DNA from 3 places in the Streptomyces sp. NPDC050085 genome. Region 2 is predicted to be linked to each of the others. Evidence: riboswitches for the same ligand, from Rfam matches in the RefSeq annotation. Region 2 holds a riboswitch; each other region holds the start of a gene.
What was found. Region 2 has a riboswitch for cobalamin ahead of ACIBUY_RS25900 (ABC transporter substrate-binding protein). Riboswitches for the same ligand answer to the same signal wherever they lie in the genome.

Region 1 (5,670 bases), on a different contig from region 2:
TGGGGGCGTTGCCGATGGCGACGACGGCCCCGTCGAGCCGGTCGCGCCACAGCTCCAGGGCGGCAGCACTCCGCGTCGTCCCCAACTCGGCGGCCAGCGCGGCCACTTGAGGGTCCCGGAGCGTGCACAGTACGTCGTTGTCGGCGGGCAGCCGCTTGCGCGTCACGCCGCTCGCGACCATGTGCGCGTCGCAGAGGATGGGCGCCCCGGCGCGCAGTGCGGCACGGGCCTTGGCGACCACCTGGGCCGAGTGGCCGATGTCCTGTACGAGATCCACCTGACCGCAGGCGTGGATCATGCGGACCGCGACCTGGGCGACGTCGGCGGGCAGGCCCGCGAGCCCGTCCGCCGCCTCGGCGCGGATGGTGGCAAAGGACTCGCGGTAGATCGCCGCGCCGTCCTTCTCGTAGTCATACACGGGGTTCGGCTCTTTCGGTGGGGTCGGTGATGTCGTACGTGCCATGAGGGCGGGCCACGATGTCGATGTAAGGACCGGTCGGGTGACCGCAGCGCCGCTCGCAGCCGGACCAGTAGGTGGGCAGGGCCGGATGGGCCTCGCCGATCCGCGCGGTGGCGTCGGCCCGTACGTCGGCATGGGACTTGGCGCATCCGGGCCGCCCGATGCAGGCGCCGACGCGGGTCCAGGGGGAGTCGGTGTCGTACGCCGTGACGCCGGGCACGACGACGCGGCGCCAGGGGGTCAACCGGAGCTCTTGGAGGGGGTGTTGGGCGGCCAGTTCGATGAGGTCGCGCCAGTGGGTGGGAGTGAGGGTGCCGAAGGGGGGCGCGAAGCCACATTCAGCCCCGCCGGCGATTGAGGCGCGGGGTCCGGGGCGGAGCCCCGTGGCCTGCACGCCGACCTGCTCCAGCCGCTCACCCACCAGCCGCCCCAACTCGCCCTCCGGCAACCCGAGTTCGGCCACCCGCCATACGCGACGTCCAGTAATGCTCCGAGCCGCCTCGACAAAAACCTCAGCCGCGACAACCGCAGCCCGGGCCCCGTCCTCGTACGCCACAGAGAACTCGGCCCCGTCGACACAGAGCACGCCCCGGCCCCCCGGAACCCCCCGCACCAACACATCCGGCCGCAGAGAAGCCACATCCCCCCGCCCGTCATCCAGGGCAAAGAGGAACCGCCCCGACAACCCCGGGGTCACGGCACTCGCACACAGCCCCGCATCAAGCCCGTTCAACCAGGACCGCACGTCCACGAACCCGCCCCCGTCGAGCCCCGACATGGGCGAGGCCACGACATTGCGCACCCGCTCGTGCGCGGCGGAGGGCAACAGCCCGGCGGCCGAGAGCGCGGCGGCCAACTCGGCGTCACACCCGCCCCGCAACCCCCGAAGCTGCACGTTCCCCCGGGACGTGAGGTGCAGCAGCCCGTCCCCGAGCCGCCCCGCGACCTCCCCGAGGGCCCGCGCCGCGGCCACGCCCAGCACCCCGCCGGGTATCCGCACCCGCGCCAGGAACCCGTCGTCCGCGGCGTGCAGCCGCAGCGCGCCCGGGCAGGCGTCGCCGGGGGACATGGGGGAATCGGACATGCCGGGGAGCATACCCATCGCTCTGTGACGGGCATCCCGTACCGGGCGCGGGCCCCGACCCGTACGATGAGCGGTGCCATCGACGGCGACAGGGGAGGAAGCCCGGTGCGAATCCGGCGCGGTCCCGCCACTGTGAGCCCTCTCATAGCCAGAGGGTGAGCCAGGAACTCCCGCCGTCACATGAACCACCCGGGGCGCGGACACCCCGAGGAAGGCCAGCCGACGCATGCTCCTGCTCCTGTCGACCTCCGACACGGACCTGCTCAGCGCCCGCGCGGCGAACACCGCCGCCGACGCCCCGGTCACGTACCGCTTCGCGAACCCTTCCCGGCTGCCGCTGGACGACCTCGACGCGCTGCTCGACGGCGTCGACCTCGTCGTCGTCCGTCTCCTCGGCGGCGTCCGCGCCTGGCAGGACGGCATCGACCGGCTGACCGCGGCCGCGATCCCGATGGTCGTGCTCAGCGGTGAACAGGCCCCGGACGCCCAGCTGATGGCGGCCTCCACGGTCCCGGTCGGGATCGCGGCGGAGGCCCACAAGTACCTGGCGCACGGCGGCCCGCAGAACCTGGCGCACCTCGCCCGCTTCCTGTCGGACACGGTCCTGCTCACCGGCCACGGCTTCGAACCGCCCGCGGCGGCGCCGACCTGGGGCGCGCTCGACCGTCCGGAGGCGTCCGGGCAGGGCCCGACCATCGCGGTGCTCTATTACCGCGCCCACCACATGAGCGGCAACACGGCGTTCGTGCACGCCCTGTGCGACGAGATCGAGCGCGCGGGCGGCCGCCCCCTCCCGCTGTACGTGGCCTCTCTGCGCGCCCCCGAGGCCGAGTTGATCGACGCGCTGCGCGCCGCCGACGCCATCGTCACGACGGTGCTCGCGGCGGGTGGCACACGGCCGGCGGAGGCTTCGGCGGGCGGCGACGACGAGTCGTGGGACGCGGGCGCGCTCACCCGGCTCGACGTCCCGATCCTCCAGGCCCTGTGCCTGACGTCCTCCCGCGCGGACTGGGAGGAGAACGACGAGGGCGTCTCCCCGCTGGACGCGGCGAGCCAGATCGCGGTGCCGGAGTTCGACGGCCGCCTCATCACGGTCCCGTTCTCCTTCAAGGAGATCGACGAGGACGGGCTGCCCGCGTACGTCGCCGACGCCGAGCGCGCGTCCCGCGTGGCCGGGATCGCCGTACGCCACGCACGCCTGCGCCACATCCCGGCGGCGGACAAGAAGCTGGCGCTCGTCCTGTCCGCGTACCCCACCAAGCACTCCCGCATCGGCAACGCGGTCGGCCTGGACACCCCGGCCTCCGCGGTGGCGCTGCTGCGCCGACTGCTGGACGAGGGCTACGACTTCGGGGACCGGGCCGACATCCCGGGCCTGGTCTCGGGCGACGGCGACGAGTTGATCCGGGCGCTCATCGACGCGGGCGGCCACGACCAGGACTGGCTCACGGAAGAGCAGCTGGCCGCCAACCCGGTCCGCATCCCGGCCGCCGACTACAAGCGCTGGTACGCGACGCTGCCCCAGGAACTCCGTACGAACGTCGAGCAGCACTGGGGCCCGCCGCCCGGCGAGATGTTCCTCGACCGCTCCCGCAACCCCGAGGGCGACATCGTGCTCGCGGCCCTGCGCCGCGGCAACCTCCTCATCCTCATCCAGCCGCCGCGCGGCTTCGGCGAGAACCCGATCGCGATCTACCACGACCCCGATCTGCCGCCGTCCCACCACTACTTGGCCGCGTACCGCTGGATCGCGGCGCCCGCTGCCGACAACGGGTTCGGCGCCGACGCGATGATCCACCTCGGCAAGCACGGCAACCTGGAGTGGCTGCCCGGCAAGAACGCGGGCCTGTCCGCCGCCTGCGGCCCCGACGCAGCGCTCGGCGACGTCCCGCTGATCTACCCGTTCCTGGTCAACGACCCGGGCGAGGGCACCCAGGCCAAGCGCCGCGTCCACGCCACGCTCATCGACCACCTGGTCCCGCCGATGGCCCGCGCCGACAGCTACGGCGACATCGCCCGCCTGGAACAACTCCTGGACGAGCACGCGCAGATCGCGTCGATGGACCCGGCGAAGCTCCCGGCGATCCGGGCCCAGATCTGGACCCTCATCCAGGCCGCGAAGCTCGACCACGACCTGGGGGTCGAGGACCGCCCCGAGGACGAGGGCTTCGACGACTTCATCATGCATCTCGACGGCTGGCTCTGCGAGATCAAGGACGTCCAGATCCGCGACGGCCTCCACGTCCTGGGCAACCCCCCGGCAGGCCCCGACCGGGTCAACCTGGTCCTCGCGATCCTCCGGGCCCGCCAGATCTGGGGCGGCACGACCGCCCTGCCGGGCCTGCGCGAGGCCCTGGGCCTGGACGAGTCGAAGGCGACCCGCACGGACGCGGACGCGGTCGAGGAACAGGCCCGCGCCCTGGTCGAGGCCATGGAGGCCGCGGACTGGAACCCGGAGTCCGTCCCCACCGACGTATCGGACCAGGTCCGCGCCATCCTCGACTTCGCCGCACGAGAGGTCGTCCCCCGGCTCAGCCGCACCACCGACGAACTCGACCACGCCGTAAGGGCATTGGAAGGCCGCTTCATCCCGGCAGGCCCCAGCGGCTCCCCCCTGCGCGGCCTCGTCAACGTCCTGCCGACCGGCCGCAACTTCTACTCCGTCGACCCGAAGGCCGTCCCGTCCCGCCTCGCCTGGGAGACGGGCCAGGCCCTGGCCGACTCCCTCATCGAGCGCTACCGCCAGGACAACGACAACGCGTACCCCACCTCCGTGGGACTGTCCCTGTGGGGCACGAGTGCCATGCGCACAGCGGGAGACGACGTCGCCGAAGCCCTCGCCCTGCTCGGCATCCGCCCGGTCTGGGACGACGCCTCGCGCCGCGTGACGGGCCTCGAGCCCATCCCGTACGAGGAGTTGAACCGCCCCCGCATCGACGTCACGCTCCGCATCTCCGGCTTCTTCCGCGACGCGTTCCCGCACACGATCGGCATCCTCGACGACGCGGTCCGCCTGGCCGCGTCCCTGGACGAGCCGGCCGAGCGCAATCACGTACGGGCGCACGTCCAGGCGGATGTCGCGGAACACGGCGACGAGCGCCGGGCCACCACCCGCATCTTCGGCTCGCGCCCCGGCACGTACGGCGCGGGCCTGCTCCAGCTGATCGACTCCAAGGACTGGCGCACGGACGCGGACCTCGCCGAGGTCTACACGGTGTGGGGCGGCTACGCGTACGGCCGCGGCCTGGACGGACGCTCGGCCCGCACCGACATGGAGACGGCGTACAAGCGCATCGCGGTGGCCGCCAAGAACACCGACACCCGCGAGCACGACATCGCCGACTCCGACGACTACTTCCAGTACCACGGCGGCATGGTGGCGACGGTCCGTGCGCTGCGCGGCACGGCCCCCGCCGCGTACATCGGCGACTCGACGCGTCCCGAGACGGTCCGCACCCGCACGCTCGTAGAGGAGACGTCCCGCGTCTTCCGCGCCCGCGTCGTCAACCCCAAGTGGATCGAGGCGATGCGCCGCCACGGCTACAAGGGCGCCTTCGAACTCGCGGCGACGGTCGACTACCTCTTCGGCTACGACGCGACGACCGGCGTGATCGCCGACTGGATGTACGACAAGCTCACGCAGACGTACGTACTCGACGAGACGAACCGCCAGTTCCTCTCCGAGGCCAACCCGTGGGCGCTGCACGGCATCGCGGAGCGTCTCCTGGAGGCCGAGTCCCGCGGCATGTGGGAGAAGCCGGACCCGCAGACCCTTGAGGCCCTCCGCCAGGTGTACCTGGAGACGGAGGGCGACCTGGAGGCCGACGAGTAGGGACGAGCGCGGACCGGGGTTCAGCGAAGGGTCACGGAGAAGCTCCGCCCGTACGCCTGCCGCGTGTCCACGTCGAGCCGGGTGCCGCCGCGCACCCGGCTCACCCGCACCGCCGCGTCCCCGGAGACCTTCCGAAGGCCGGGCCCCCGCAGCACGACGGTCACCGTGTCCCGGCCCGTCGTCGGGTCGCAGACGGCGACCGTGACGTCCCGCTCGCGCCGGACCAGGACGGACGCGGGCCCCTCGACGGACAGCCCCGCCAGGTGGTGCGTACCGCCGGTGAAGGTGTTGGCG
Region 2 (5,670 bases):
CGCACGCCGAGCGCGGCCGCCGCCTCCGGGCCGAAGGCGAACGCGTCCAGGGTCCTGCCGTGGCCGAGGCACACCGCCAGCGTCACCACGAGCACCGCCAGGCACAGCCACACCTCCGTCCAGCCGACGCCGCCCAGCGAGCCGAGCAGCCAGAACAGGACGCCGCGCGTCGTCTCCGCGTCGGCCGCCGTCAGCACCACGAACGACGTCAGCGCCGAGAAGAGCTGCATCGCGGCGACCCCGCACAGCACGACCCGGTCCGTGGTGCCGCCCAGCGTGTGGCTGAGCAGCAGCACCAGGGCGAAGGAGCACAGCGCCCCGAGGAAGGCCCCGCCCGACACCGAGACGGCGCCGCCGCCCAGACCGAGGACCACCACGAGCACCGCGCCGGTCGACGCGCCCGAGGACACGCCCAGGACGAACGGATCGGCGAGCGGATTGCGCAGCAGCGCCTGCAGCACCGTGCCGCAGACCGCGAGGCCCGCCCCGCACACCGCCGCGAGCAGCGTCCGCGGCAGCCGCAGGTCCCACACGATGCCGTCCCGGATCGGCGACAGCTGCGACGTGCCCCAGCCCAGGCGTTCCCCGACCGTCGTCCACACGTCACCGACGCCGATGTGCGCGGGGCCGATCGTGATCGCGACGGCCACGGACGCACACAGGACGGCGACGGCGGCGGCCCAGGCCAACACGGGCCGGACGAAGGGCAGTTGGGTGGTGCTCACTTGGCCAGGCCGAAGGTGCGCAGACCGGCGGCGACCTTCTCCACGCCGTCCACCGTCCGGATCGTCGGATTCATGTCCTGCCCGCGCAGCAGCACGTACCGCTTCTCGCGCACGGCGCTCATGTGCTTCGTGACCGGGTCGGACTCCAGGAACTCGATCTTCTGCGCGGCGGACTCCGCGGACTGCGAGCGGCGGGTGAGATCGCCGATGACGAGGACGTCCGGATCGCGGTCGGCCACCGTCTCCCAGTTGATCTGCGGCCACTCCTCGTGCGTGTCGTCGAAGACGTTGCGCACCCCGGTCTCCTCGGTGACGATGCCGGGCGCGCCGCAACAGCCCGCCATGTAGGGCGAGTCGGCGTTCGCGAACCAGTACAGGACGCTGACGTCCGACGCGTCGAGCCCCGAAGTGGCCTTCGTGACGCGGGACTTGAGGCGTGTGATCAGCTGCTCTCCGCGCTCGCGCACGTCGAAGACCCGCGCGAGGTCGCGTATCTCGCCGTAGACGGTGTCCATGGTCAGCGCCGACGTGCGCACGCCGTCCCCGTCTCCGCTGTTGTCCTTGCCCGCGCAGTCCGTGGGGGAGAGGTAGGTGGGTACGCCGAGCTGCTGGAACTGCCCGCGGGTCGCCACTCCGCCCTTGCCGAGCGTGTACGCGAACGAGGCCGCGGCGAAGTCGGGTTCCGTGTCCAGGACCTTCTCGAAGGACGGATAGCGGTCGGCGAGCCGCGGCACCTTCGCGTTCTCCTTCTCCAGCCCCTTCAGGACCGGATCGGTCCACGTCGCCGTGCCCACCATCCGGTCGGCGAGCCCGAGCGAGAGCATGATCTCCGCCGAGCCCTGGTCGAGGGCGACGGCCCGGCGCGGGGCGTGGGTGACCTCGACCTTCGTGCCGCAGTTGTCGAGCGTGACGGCGTCGCCCGCGCGCCGCGACGTGTCTGCGGAGCCCTGGCCGCCACAGGCCGTGAGCAACAGGGCGCCCGCCAACAGCGGTGCGAGGCAGCGGACTTGACGTGCGAACAGCACGGAACTTCCTTCGTCTCCAGGGCCCATGCGCGGAGCCGGTCTACGGTCCACCCCCGGCCGTGCATCGGTCCTGGAGGCCGCCAGCAGGTCTTCGGACTCGGGATCGTCCGCGCGAAGCGCCTTCCCGGGCCGGTTCGACCGGCCCAGTGGCAGTTGCTCCGCCCGTCACCCTCACCGCTGCGCGTCAGCTCCGGAATTCCACCGGATTCCCTGACCCGTATGCGTACGAGTACGCACAAAGGTACGACTGGCCATCGGAAGGTATCACTACGCTCGCCCCGTCCCGACGGCCGGTGTCACCGCTCCGCGTTGAGCGCGTCCACCGCTCCCGCCGCGTCGCCGATCGTCGCGTAGTCCACGGCGACGAAGTTCACCGGGCGGCCGCGTGCCCGCTCGCAGCGGTGGGCGCGGTCCAGGACGAAGTCGCGGGCGTTGACCGTGCCCGCGTCGAGGCGGCTGCCGCCGTTGATGGTGATGAAGTGGTTGAGCAGGAACAGCCGCTTGTCGTCTCCGCCGCGGTGCGGGACGCAGCTCATCTCGCCGGGGGAGCGGAACGCGAACGGGGTCTCCATGCCGTACGCGTAGAAGTTGCGGTACCAGGGCGCGGGGCCGTCGGCCTCCTCGGCGAACACGACCAGGCGGCGACCGCTGTCGATCATCTCGCCGAGCGTCGGCCACGGCTTCGCCGGATCCCGGTCGGGCGTGTGCACGAGGTCCGTCAACCCGGCCTCGGCGACGGCCTGTTGGGTCTCCTCGCCGGTGATCGCGTCCTGCACGATGAACGTGACGACCTCGCTCGGATGCTGCCGCATCCACGCGCCGATCTCGCGGAGCGTCGGCACCAGGGGCAGCGCGCCCGCCCGGCACACCGCATGGCACAGCCACAGGCCCTCGCGCGGCGGGTTGATGGTGTTGACCGCCTGCTCGACGAGCGCCCGCTGCGCGTCCGTGAAGTCCGAGGCGTCGAGCCGCGCGGCGATCTCGTCGGGCCGCTCCCACCGGTAGGTGTCGATCTGCAGGGCGCGCACGCCGTCGTCCAACTGGGCCGTGATGCCCGGGTCCTGGAGCGGCCCGATGAACCGGTCGACGGTCGTCGACATGGCGTTGTGCGAGGTGAGGTACGCGACCTCGTCGTACGGGCGGTCGCACAGCGCGGCGCTGCCCTGGCACAGCCGCGGCGCGGCCGCACTCGTCGCGAGCGGCACCACGACCATCCCCGCCAGCGCCACGGCCGCCGCACCGAGCCCGAGCCCGACCAGAGCCCGCGAACCCGTCGCACGTACGCGAAGACGCGCCGCGACGACCAGGCCCGCCCCGACGACGGCCGGGACCAGCGCCGCCCACAGCGCGCTGCGCGTGAGGTCGCCGACGGCCGCCCGCTGCACGTCGTCGACCAGGCGCGCGAGGCTCGCCGGCCAGGAGGCGGGCGGGTCGACGACGCGTCCGTCGGTGAGCAGCCGCGCCGCGACGACGACGGCCGCCGTCAGCAGGCCGCCGGTGAGCAGCGGCAGCCCGAGCCGCCGCAGCCGGCGCGCCTGCAGGGGAGAACCGAGGAACCACAGGGCGGCGAGCGCCAGGACGAGCAGGACCGCGGCCACGAGCTCCACCAGGCCGAGGCCCGCCGCGGTGTAGGGGCGCAGATCGTGCACGGCCCGGAGGTCGTTGCCGGAGGCCGCGAGGGCCGCGGTGAGGTCCCAGGTGCCGCCGCCCACGCTCTCCTGGATCCGGCGGGCCGCCTCCCGGGTGTCGTCGGAGACCAGGGAGGGCGCCACGGCGGCGAGCGCGGTGGCGACGTCACCCTCGGCGAGAGCCGTCTCCACCTGCGGGCGCAGCGCGTCACGGTCCTGCTCCGACAGCGGCCGCAGCAGCGCCTCGGCGACCTGGCCCGCCTGGTCGGGCGTCAGTGGCAACGCGGGCAGCCCGGCGGGCACGCGCCCCTCGGTGAGATCGCGTACCGCGCCCGACACGTCGGCCGTGAACCGGTCGAAGTCCGGTTCGTCGCGCCGCTGCAGACCGGAGACGAGATCACCGAAGTACGTCTGCGCGAGCTGGTCGACGTTGTCGAGCACCGGACGCAGGTCCACGGTCAGGTCGAGCGTGGCGCGGTCCCCGTTCAGATAGCCGACCACGGCGTCGATCTGCTGCCGCGTCAGGTCCCGCAGGGTGTCCGGCGGCAGTACCAGCTTGATGTTGGACGTCACCTGGGCCTCGGGCACGGCGAGCCGGGCCAGCAGGTCGCGGGTGACCGGCGAGGCCTCGGGGTCCACCAGGACCTCGTTGTAGAGCCGGTCGTAGGCGTGCTGCTCGTCCAGGACGGACGCGTGGAACGCCGGGTCGAGCAGCGTGCCGCGCAGCGTGGCCGTCGCGATGACGCACAGCGTGGCCAGCACCGCCACGAGGAAGGCGACCACGCGCCCGGCCCGCTGCACGGCGCGCCGTCAGAAGTCCACGGGGTCGCGCACGATCGGGCACGTCATGCAGTGCCCGCCGCCGCGGCCCCGGCCCAGCTCGGCGCCGACGATGGTGATGACCTCGACACCCGCCTTGCGCAGCAGGGTGTTGGTCTGCGTGTTGCGGTCGTAGGTGAAGACGACACCGGGTTCGACCGCGACCGCGTTGTTGCCGCTGTCCCACTGCTGGCGCTCCGAGGCGTACACGTCGCCGCCCGTCTCGATGACCTGCAGGCCGGGCAGCCCGAGCGACTTGGCGACGACGTCGACGAACGCGGCCGAGCCCTCGTCGGTGATGTCGAGCCCGGGCGCCTTGTCGCTCGGGCGCAGCGAGAACGTGTGCACCGAGTCCATGATCCGCGGGTACAGCGTGACGATGTCCCGGTCGGCGAACGTGAAGACCGTGTCCAGGTGCATAGCCGAACGCAGCTTCGGCATCCCGGCGACGATCACGTGCTCGGCCGCGCCCCGCTCGAACAGGGCGGCCGCGACCTGCGTGATGGCCTGCCGCGAGGTGCGCTCGCTCATGCCCATCAGGACCACGCCGTTGCCGACGGGCATGATGTCGCCGCCCTCGAACGTGGCCTGCCCCCAGGCGAGTTCGGGATCGCCCCACCACACCGTCGAGCCGACGAAGTCCGGATGGAACGTGTAGACCGCCTTCATCAGCAGCGTCTCGTCGTGCCGCGCCGGCCAGTACAGCGGGTTGAGGGTGAGTCCGCCGTACAGCCAGCACGTGGTGTCGCGCGTGTAGAGCGTGTTGGGCAGCGGCGGCATCAAGTACTCGCGCACGCCCGTCGATTCACGCGCCATCGACACGTACGCCGAGCGGTAGTCGTCGGGCAGATCGGTCGTGGCGAGACCGCCGATGAGGTACTCGGCGAGCTGCCGCGGCTCCAGCGTCTCCAGGAAGGCGCGGGTGTCGTCGATGAGCCCGGCGCCGACCTGATTGGCGACGATCTTGCGGTCCAGGAGCCAGGACCTGGCCTCCGGGAGCGCCATCGTCTCGGCGAGCAGCTCGTGCAGCTCGACGACGTCGACGCCGCGCTGCCGCAGCTTGTTGACGAAGTCGGCGTGGTCGCGCTGGGCGTTCTCCACCCACATGACGTCGTCGAAGAGCAGGTCGTCGGAGTTGGTCGGGGTCAGCCTGCGGTGCGCGAGCCCCGGCGCGCAGACCAGGACCTTGCGCAGCCTGCCCACCTCGGAGTGGACGCCGTACGCGGCGGACGCGGGGGTGTCGTGGTCAGTCACGGTGTGCCTTCCGGGGGTCGGGTCTCACAGGCTGATCCAGCCGGCGGCCAGCGCGACGACGCCGACCACGGCGCCGACGACGGAGACGACCAGAATGATCAACTCACGGGGGGAGAACAGGCGTCGGCCCTGCTCCCTGCGGGCCATGACGAACAGGATCGTGGCGGGCGCGTAGAACACGAACGACACCAGGACGAACTTCAGCCCGGCCGCGTACAG
Region 3 (5,670 bases), on a different contig from region 2:
AGATGTCGTGGAGCAGGATGATGCCGCCCGGGGCCGCGCCGTCCAGGACGCGCCTCGTGATGACGCGGGGGTCGTGGTCCCGGTAGTCCTTCGCGGTGACCGACCACAGGATCTGTGCGAGCCCCAGCGAACGGCTGACCTCGGCGACGCGCTCGTCGGTACGTCCCTGGGGCGGTCGCATCAGGGTGGGTGCGCGCCCGGTCAGCTTCTTGATCTGCCGCTGCACGAGGGTGAGTTGGCGACGCAGCTCCGCGTCCGTGACCTCCGTCAGACGCGGGTGGCTCCAGCTGTGGTTGGCCGGCTCGTGCCCCTCGGCGGCCTCCCGCAGCACCAGGTCCGGATACCGCCCGACGCCGCTCTTGCCGAGCAGGAAGAACGTGGCGTTGACGCCCTTGGCCTTCAGCACGTCGAGGAGGCGGGCGGTGTAGGGCCCGGGGCCCGCGTCGAAGGTCAGGGCCACGCAGTCGGTCGCACGGCAGTCCACGGGGTGGGGCGTGCCCCACACGGGCCGCGGCGTGGGCGAGGACGTGACGGACGGCCGCGGTTTGGACTCCACGGGCGGGCGGTCCTGGGCGGCGCAGGACGGGAGGGCGAGGGCGGCTGCGGCGAGGGCGGCAGCGGCGTACCAACGGCGGGTGCGGGGCAGGTTCACGGGAGAGCCGTACCAACCGGCAGCGGTTCCCGGTCCGCGTGACACACCGTCACCCGAGGCTGTCAAGCCGTCCGGAGGATCTTTGCTTCACGTGGATAGTGCCCACGTCATCACGGGCGTATGGTCTGGGCTCTCAGAGAGAACGACAAGGGGGCGGCCGCCGATGGCGCCGGACGAGGCTGTGGTCGGCTGTACGGGGAAGCTGGTTCTCGGCACCCGGGGTTCCGGTGGGCCGGGCGAGGTGCTGGTGCAGGTCAGGGGTGGGACCGAGACGTTCATGGCGTGGTCCGACGAGCCCCTCCCACGGGGAGCGACCGTGCTCGTGATCGAGTCCCGCGGCACCCGGCAGGTCGATGTGATCGCCTGGAGCGACCCGTTGCTGGACACACCCTCCGACGGCGACACCGGCGGCGCCCGCTAAGGAGACGTCAAGGATGTTCGGATATCGCGTTCCCGCACCCGACGAGGCGATGCTGATCTCGGGTGGGAGGCGGGGACTTGGGGGAGCGCCGTTCCGCGTCGTCACCGGGCACGGGAAGTTCGTTCTGCCCGTGTTCCGCAAGACCCGCTTCCTCTCGCTCGCGATGAGCGAGGCGGAGGTCGTCGAGAAGTGCGTGACCAAGCAGGGCATCGCGCTGACCGTGCGGGCCGTGATCGCGTTCAAGGTGGGCAACGACCCGGAGTCGATCATCAACGCCGGGCAGCGGTTCCTCTCCGACCAGGAGCAGATGTCGATCCTGACCGGGCGGATCTTCGCCGGTCACCTGCGGTCCATCATCGGCTCGATGACCGTCGAGGAGATCGTCACCGAGCGGCAGAAGCTGGCGACGGAGGTCCTGGACACGTCGAAGGCGGAGATGGCGAAGATCGGGCTGCACGTCGACTCGTTGCAGATCCAGTCCATCGACGACGGCCAGACCGGATACATCGAGGCGATGTCCCGGCCGCACAAGGCCGCCATCCAGCGGCAGGCGCAGATCGCCCAGGCGCAGGCCACGCAGGCCTCGGCGGAGGCGGAGCAGGCGGCGGCGCGCAAGCAGGCCGAGTTCGCGCGGCAGACGGCGGTCGTGCAGGCCGAGTACAGCGCCGAGGTCGACCGCGCCAAGGCGCAGGCCGCGCAGGCCGGGCCGCTCGCGCAGGCGCACGCCCAGCAGGAGGTGCTCGCCGCCCAGACGGAACTCGCCCTCAAGCAGGCCGAGTTGCGCGAGAAGCAGCTGATCGCCGAGATCGTGAAGCCGGCCCAGGCCGACGCGGAGCGCATCCGCGTCCTCGCCCTGGCCGAGGCCGAGCGGATGAAGATCCAGGCCGAGGCCGCGGCGTCGTACGACCGGGTCGCGCTCGACCGGATGCTCATCGACCAGCTGCCGCAGATCGTGAAGGAGGCCTCCGCGGGGCTCGCCGGGGCGAACGTGAACGTGCTGAACGGGGCGGACGGTCTGGGCGAGATCGCAGCCGGTCTGGTCGGGCAGGGTCTGACGATCCTGGACTCGGTCCGCAAGAACCTGAACGGGGAGGACGGCTCGGCGGGGGCGGGCGCGGCGATCGAGCGGTACCTGGGCTCGACGCGGGGGGACGACGACGGGCCCGTCGACATCAGGTGACGCCGGCACGCTCCTGGCGGAGCGCTTCCACTCGCCCGGCCGCCCTTTCGGACCGGCCGGTAGAGTGGGTGCGTCGTCAGTACGCGCGTACGAGGGGAAGCCGGTGGAATTCCGGCGCTGACCCGCAGCCGTAAAGCCGGATTTCCTGGTGCGCGCCTGATCGGCTCAGGACCGTCGAGGCATACGGAACCGGAGCCGCCCGGTGCCGAAAGCGTGCCGTGCCGCCCGGCTCCCCGCAGGGAGAGGCACCCGCCCCACCATGAACATTCGCCGCAGCGGCGCGCTCGTCGCCGCCACCGTCGTGATCGGCGCCGTGAGCGCGCAGGCCGCGGTCGCGGACGGTGCCTCCCCCTCCGCATCGCCGAAGGTCGTCGTACCGTCGGGCCTGTACGGCAAGGGCGACCCCACGTACGACGGCGTGTGGCGGCAGTCGCTCGCCTTCGTCGCGCAGGACACCGTCGGTGTGCACCCCGCGGCCAAGGCCGTCGACTGGCTCGCCGGGCAGCAGTGCGCGAACGGCGGCTTCGCCGCCTTCCGTGCCGACCCCGCCAAGGCCTGCGACGCCAAGACGGCCGTCGACAGCAACAGCACGGCGGCCGCCGTGCAGGCGCTCGCCGCGGTCGGCGGCCGGGACGCCGCGGTCACCAAGGGCGTCGACTGGCTGAAGAAGAACCAGAACGCCGACGGCGGCTGGGGCTATCTGCCGGGCGGCGCGAGCGACGCCAACTCCACGTCCGTCGTCGTCGGCGCGCTCGCCGCCGCCGACCAGAAGCCCGCCGGCGTGAAGTCCGCCGACGGCAAGTCCGCCACGGACGCCCTCGCCTCCCTCGCCCTGCCGTGCTCCGACGGCAAGGGCGCGGGCGCGCTCGCCTACCAGCCCGACAAGAAGGGCAGGCTGACCGCGAACGCCGACGCCACCGCGGCCGGTGTCCTCGGCGCGCTCGGCACCGGCTTCGCGCCGGGCAAGGGCAAGGCCCCGGACGCGTACACCTGCGAGGACGGCAAGACGGCCGAGGCGCTCGCGCACAACGGCGGCGTCTACCTGCAGAACCAGCTCTCCACGCACCTGTACCTGAAGTCCCAGCTGGCCGGTGCCACCGACAAGCCCGACTACGGCAACACGGCCGACGCGGTCACCTCCATCGCCGCCGCCGAGGGCATCAAGTACACGAAGGACCCGTACGCCTGGCTGGAGAAGAACGCCACGGACTGGGCCGCGCAGTCGGGCCCCGCCGCGTACGCGCAGCTGATCTTCGCCGCGCACGCCACCGGCAACGACCCGCGTGACTTCGGCGGCACCGACCTGGTGAGCGCCCTGAACAGGACGGGCCCTGCCCCGGCCTCCGCGGACTCCTCCGACGCGGGCGACAAGAAGAAGGACGACGACAACGGCGGCGGCTTCGGCACCTGGTGGATCGTCGGCGTGATGTTCGTCGCGGCCATGGGCGCCGGGTTCCTGATCAGTGGCCGCAAGAAGCAGCAGCTGTGAGCCGCGGGGGCCGGGCGACCGGGCTCGTCCTGACGCTGTGCGCGCTGCTGCTCGGCCTCGCCGTCGCTCCGGCGCAGGCGGCGGGCTACCGCTACTGGTCGTTCTGGGAGCGGGACGGCGCGTCATGGACGTACGCGTCGATGGGTCCGTCCCAGACGACGCCGTCCGACGGTGACGTGCAGGGCTTCCGGTTCGCGGTGAGCGCGGACTCCAAGGACGCCACGCAGCCGCGCGGCACGGCGGATTTCGCCGCGATCTGCGCCACAACGCCCGCCGAGAAGGACACCAAGCGGGTCGCGCTCGTCATCGACTTCGGTACGGCGCAGGACGCGCCCGGCGGCGAGACCCCGCCGCGGCCGCGGACCGCGTGCGCGCGGGTCGGCGAGGACGCGACGACGGCCGACGCGCTCGCCTCCGTCGCGAAGCCGCTGCGCTACGACAGCAACGCGCTGCTGTGCGCCATCTCCGGCTACCCGAAGTCGGGCTGCGGCGAACAGGTCTCCGGCAAGACCACCGACGCACCCGCCACCGGGACCACCCGTGACGCGGACAAGTCGTCCGGCTCCGGCAGCGGCCCCTCCGTCGGTGTCCTCGCCGGTGTCGCCGTCGTCGCGCTGCTCGGCGTGGGCGCGATCTGGCAGGCCAAGCGACGCCGCGGCTGACGATGTCTGCTGTCCGTACGCTGCGGGCCCCGCGGGCCCACCGTTCCAACGCCGTGCATCCGGGCGCCTGGTGGATCTGGGCGCTCGGCCTCGGCACGGCCGCGTCGCGCACGACGAACCCGCTGCTGCTCGCGCTGCTCATCGGCGTCGCCGGTTACGTGGTGGCGGCGCGGCGGACTCAGGCGCCGTGGGCGCGCTCGTACGGGGCGTTCGTGAAGCTGGGTCTCGCCGTGATCGGCATCCGCCTGGTCTTCGCGACGGTCCTCGGCTCGCCGATCCCCGGCACGCACGTCCTCGCGACGCTCCCCGAGGTGCCGCTGCCCGACTGGGCACAGGGCGTACGGATCGGCGGCAGGGTCACGCTCGAGGGCCTCACGTTCGCGCTCTACGACGGCCTGAAGCTGGCCACGCTGCTGATCTGTGTGGGCGCGGCGAACGCCCTCGCGTCCCCCTCCCGCCTCCTCAAGTCCCTGCCCGGAGCGCTGTACGAGGCGGGGGTCGCGGTGGTCGTGGCGATGACGTTCGCCCCGAACCTGATCGCGGACGTACGCCGCCTGCGCGCGGCCCGACGCCTGCGCGGCCGCCCGGACAGCGGCCTGCGGGGTCTCCTCCAGGTCGGACTCCCGGTCCTGGAGGGCGCGTTGGAGCGCTCGGTGTCCCTGGCCGCGGCGATGGACGCGCGCGGCTACGGCCGCACCGCCGAGGTCCCCACGGCCGTCCGCCGGGCCACCGCCGCCCTCACCCTGGGCGGCCTGATCGGGGTCTGCGCGGGAACGTACGGCCTGCTCGCCTCGTCCGGCGCGGGCTACGGCCTCCCCGTCCTCCTCATCGGGGTGGCGTCGGCACTCGCGGGCCTGTGGCTCGGCGGCCGCCGCTCGGTGCGCACCCGGTACCGCCCCGACGTGTGGGGCGTACGGGCCTGGCTGATCGCGGCGTCCGGAGCGGCGGTGGCCGCAGTGCTGATCTGGACCGGCACACGGGACCCGTCCGCACTGCAGCCGCAGGTCGTGCCGCTGGTCGCGCCGACCCTGCCGCTGTGGCCGGCGGCGGGCATCCTGCTGGGCCTGCTCCCCGCGTTCGTAGCCCCGCACCCCTCGCCGAAGCAGCCGACGGAGCCCGCCCAGTGATCCACTTCGAGAACGTCTCGGTCCGCTACGACGACGCCCCGCACCCCACCCTCACCGGCATCGAACTCACGGTCCCCGAGGGGGAGTTGATGCTGCTCGCGGGCCCGTCAGGGGTGGGCAAGTCGACCCTGCTCGGCGC

Region 1: it holds a riboswitch for cobalamin, as region 2 does, so the genes downstream of both, cobN (cobaltochelatase subunit CobN) here and ACIBUY_RS25900 (ABC transporter substrate-binding protein) in region 2, are expected to answer to the same signal.
Region 3: it holds a riboswitch for cobalamin, as region 2 does, so the genes downstream of both, ACIBUY_RS20445 (prenyltransferase/squalene oxidase repeat-containing protein) here and ACIBUY_RS25900 (ABC transporter substrate-binding protein) in region 2, are expected to answer to the same signal.

The regions. Positions count from the first base shown of each region.
Region 1 is NZ_JBITJZ010000003.1:379,728-385,397, reverse strand. It holds gene ACIBUY_RS14195 (precorrin-8X methylmutase) at 1-418, opposite strand, end outside; gene ACIBUY_RS14190 (cobalamin biosynthesis protein CobG) at 411-1,544, opposite strand; cobalamin riboswitch at 1,599-1,737, shown strand; gene cobN (cobaltochelatase subunit CobN) at 1,771-5,376, shown strand; gene ACIBUY_RS14180 (polysaccharide lyase family 8 super-sandwich domain-containing protein) at 5,397-5,670, opposite strand, start outside.
Region 2 is NZ_JBITJZ010000007.1:120,223-125,892, forward strand. It holds gene ACIBUY_RS25895 (FecCD family ABC transporter permease) at 1-710, opposite strand, end outside; gene ACIBUY_RS25900 (ABC transporter substrate-binding protein) at 722-1,777, opposite strand; cobalamin riboswitch at 1,815-2,017, opposite strand; gene ACIBUY_RS25905 (hypothetical protein) at 2,047-4,179, opposite strand; gene ACIBUY_RS25910 (arginine deiminase) at 4,189-5,451, opposite strand; gene ACIBUY_RS25915 (basic amino acid/polyamine antiporter) at 5,476-5,670, opposite strand, start outside.
Region 3 is NZ_JBITJZ010000005.1:172,877-178,546, reverse strand. It holds gene ACIBUY_RS20460 (polysaccharide deacetylase family protein) at 1-646, opposite strand, end outside; gene ACIBUY_RS20455 (hypothetical protein) at 816-1,073, shown strand; gene ACIBUY_RS20450 (SPFH domain-containing protein) at 1,087-2,253, shown strand; cobalamin riboswitch at 2,303-2,471, shown strand; gene ACIBUY_RS20445 (prenyltransferase/squalene oxidase repeat-containing protein) at 2,513-3,742, shown strand; gene ACIBUY_RS20440 (SCO2322 family protein) at 3,739-4,404, shown strand; gene ACIBUY_RS20435 (energy-coupling factor transporter transmembrane component T) at 4,407-5,531, shown strand; gene ACIBUY_RS20430 (ABC transporter ATP-binding protein) at 5,528-5,670, shown strand, end outside.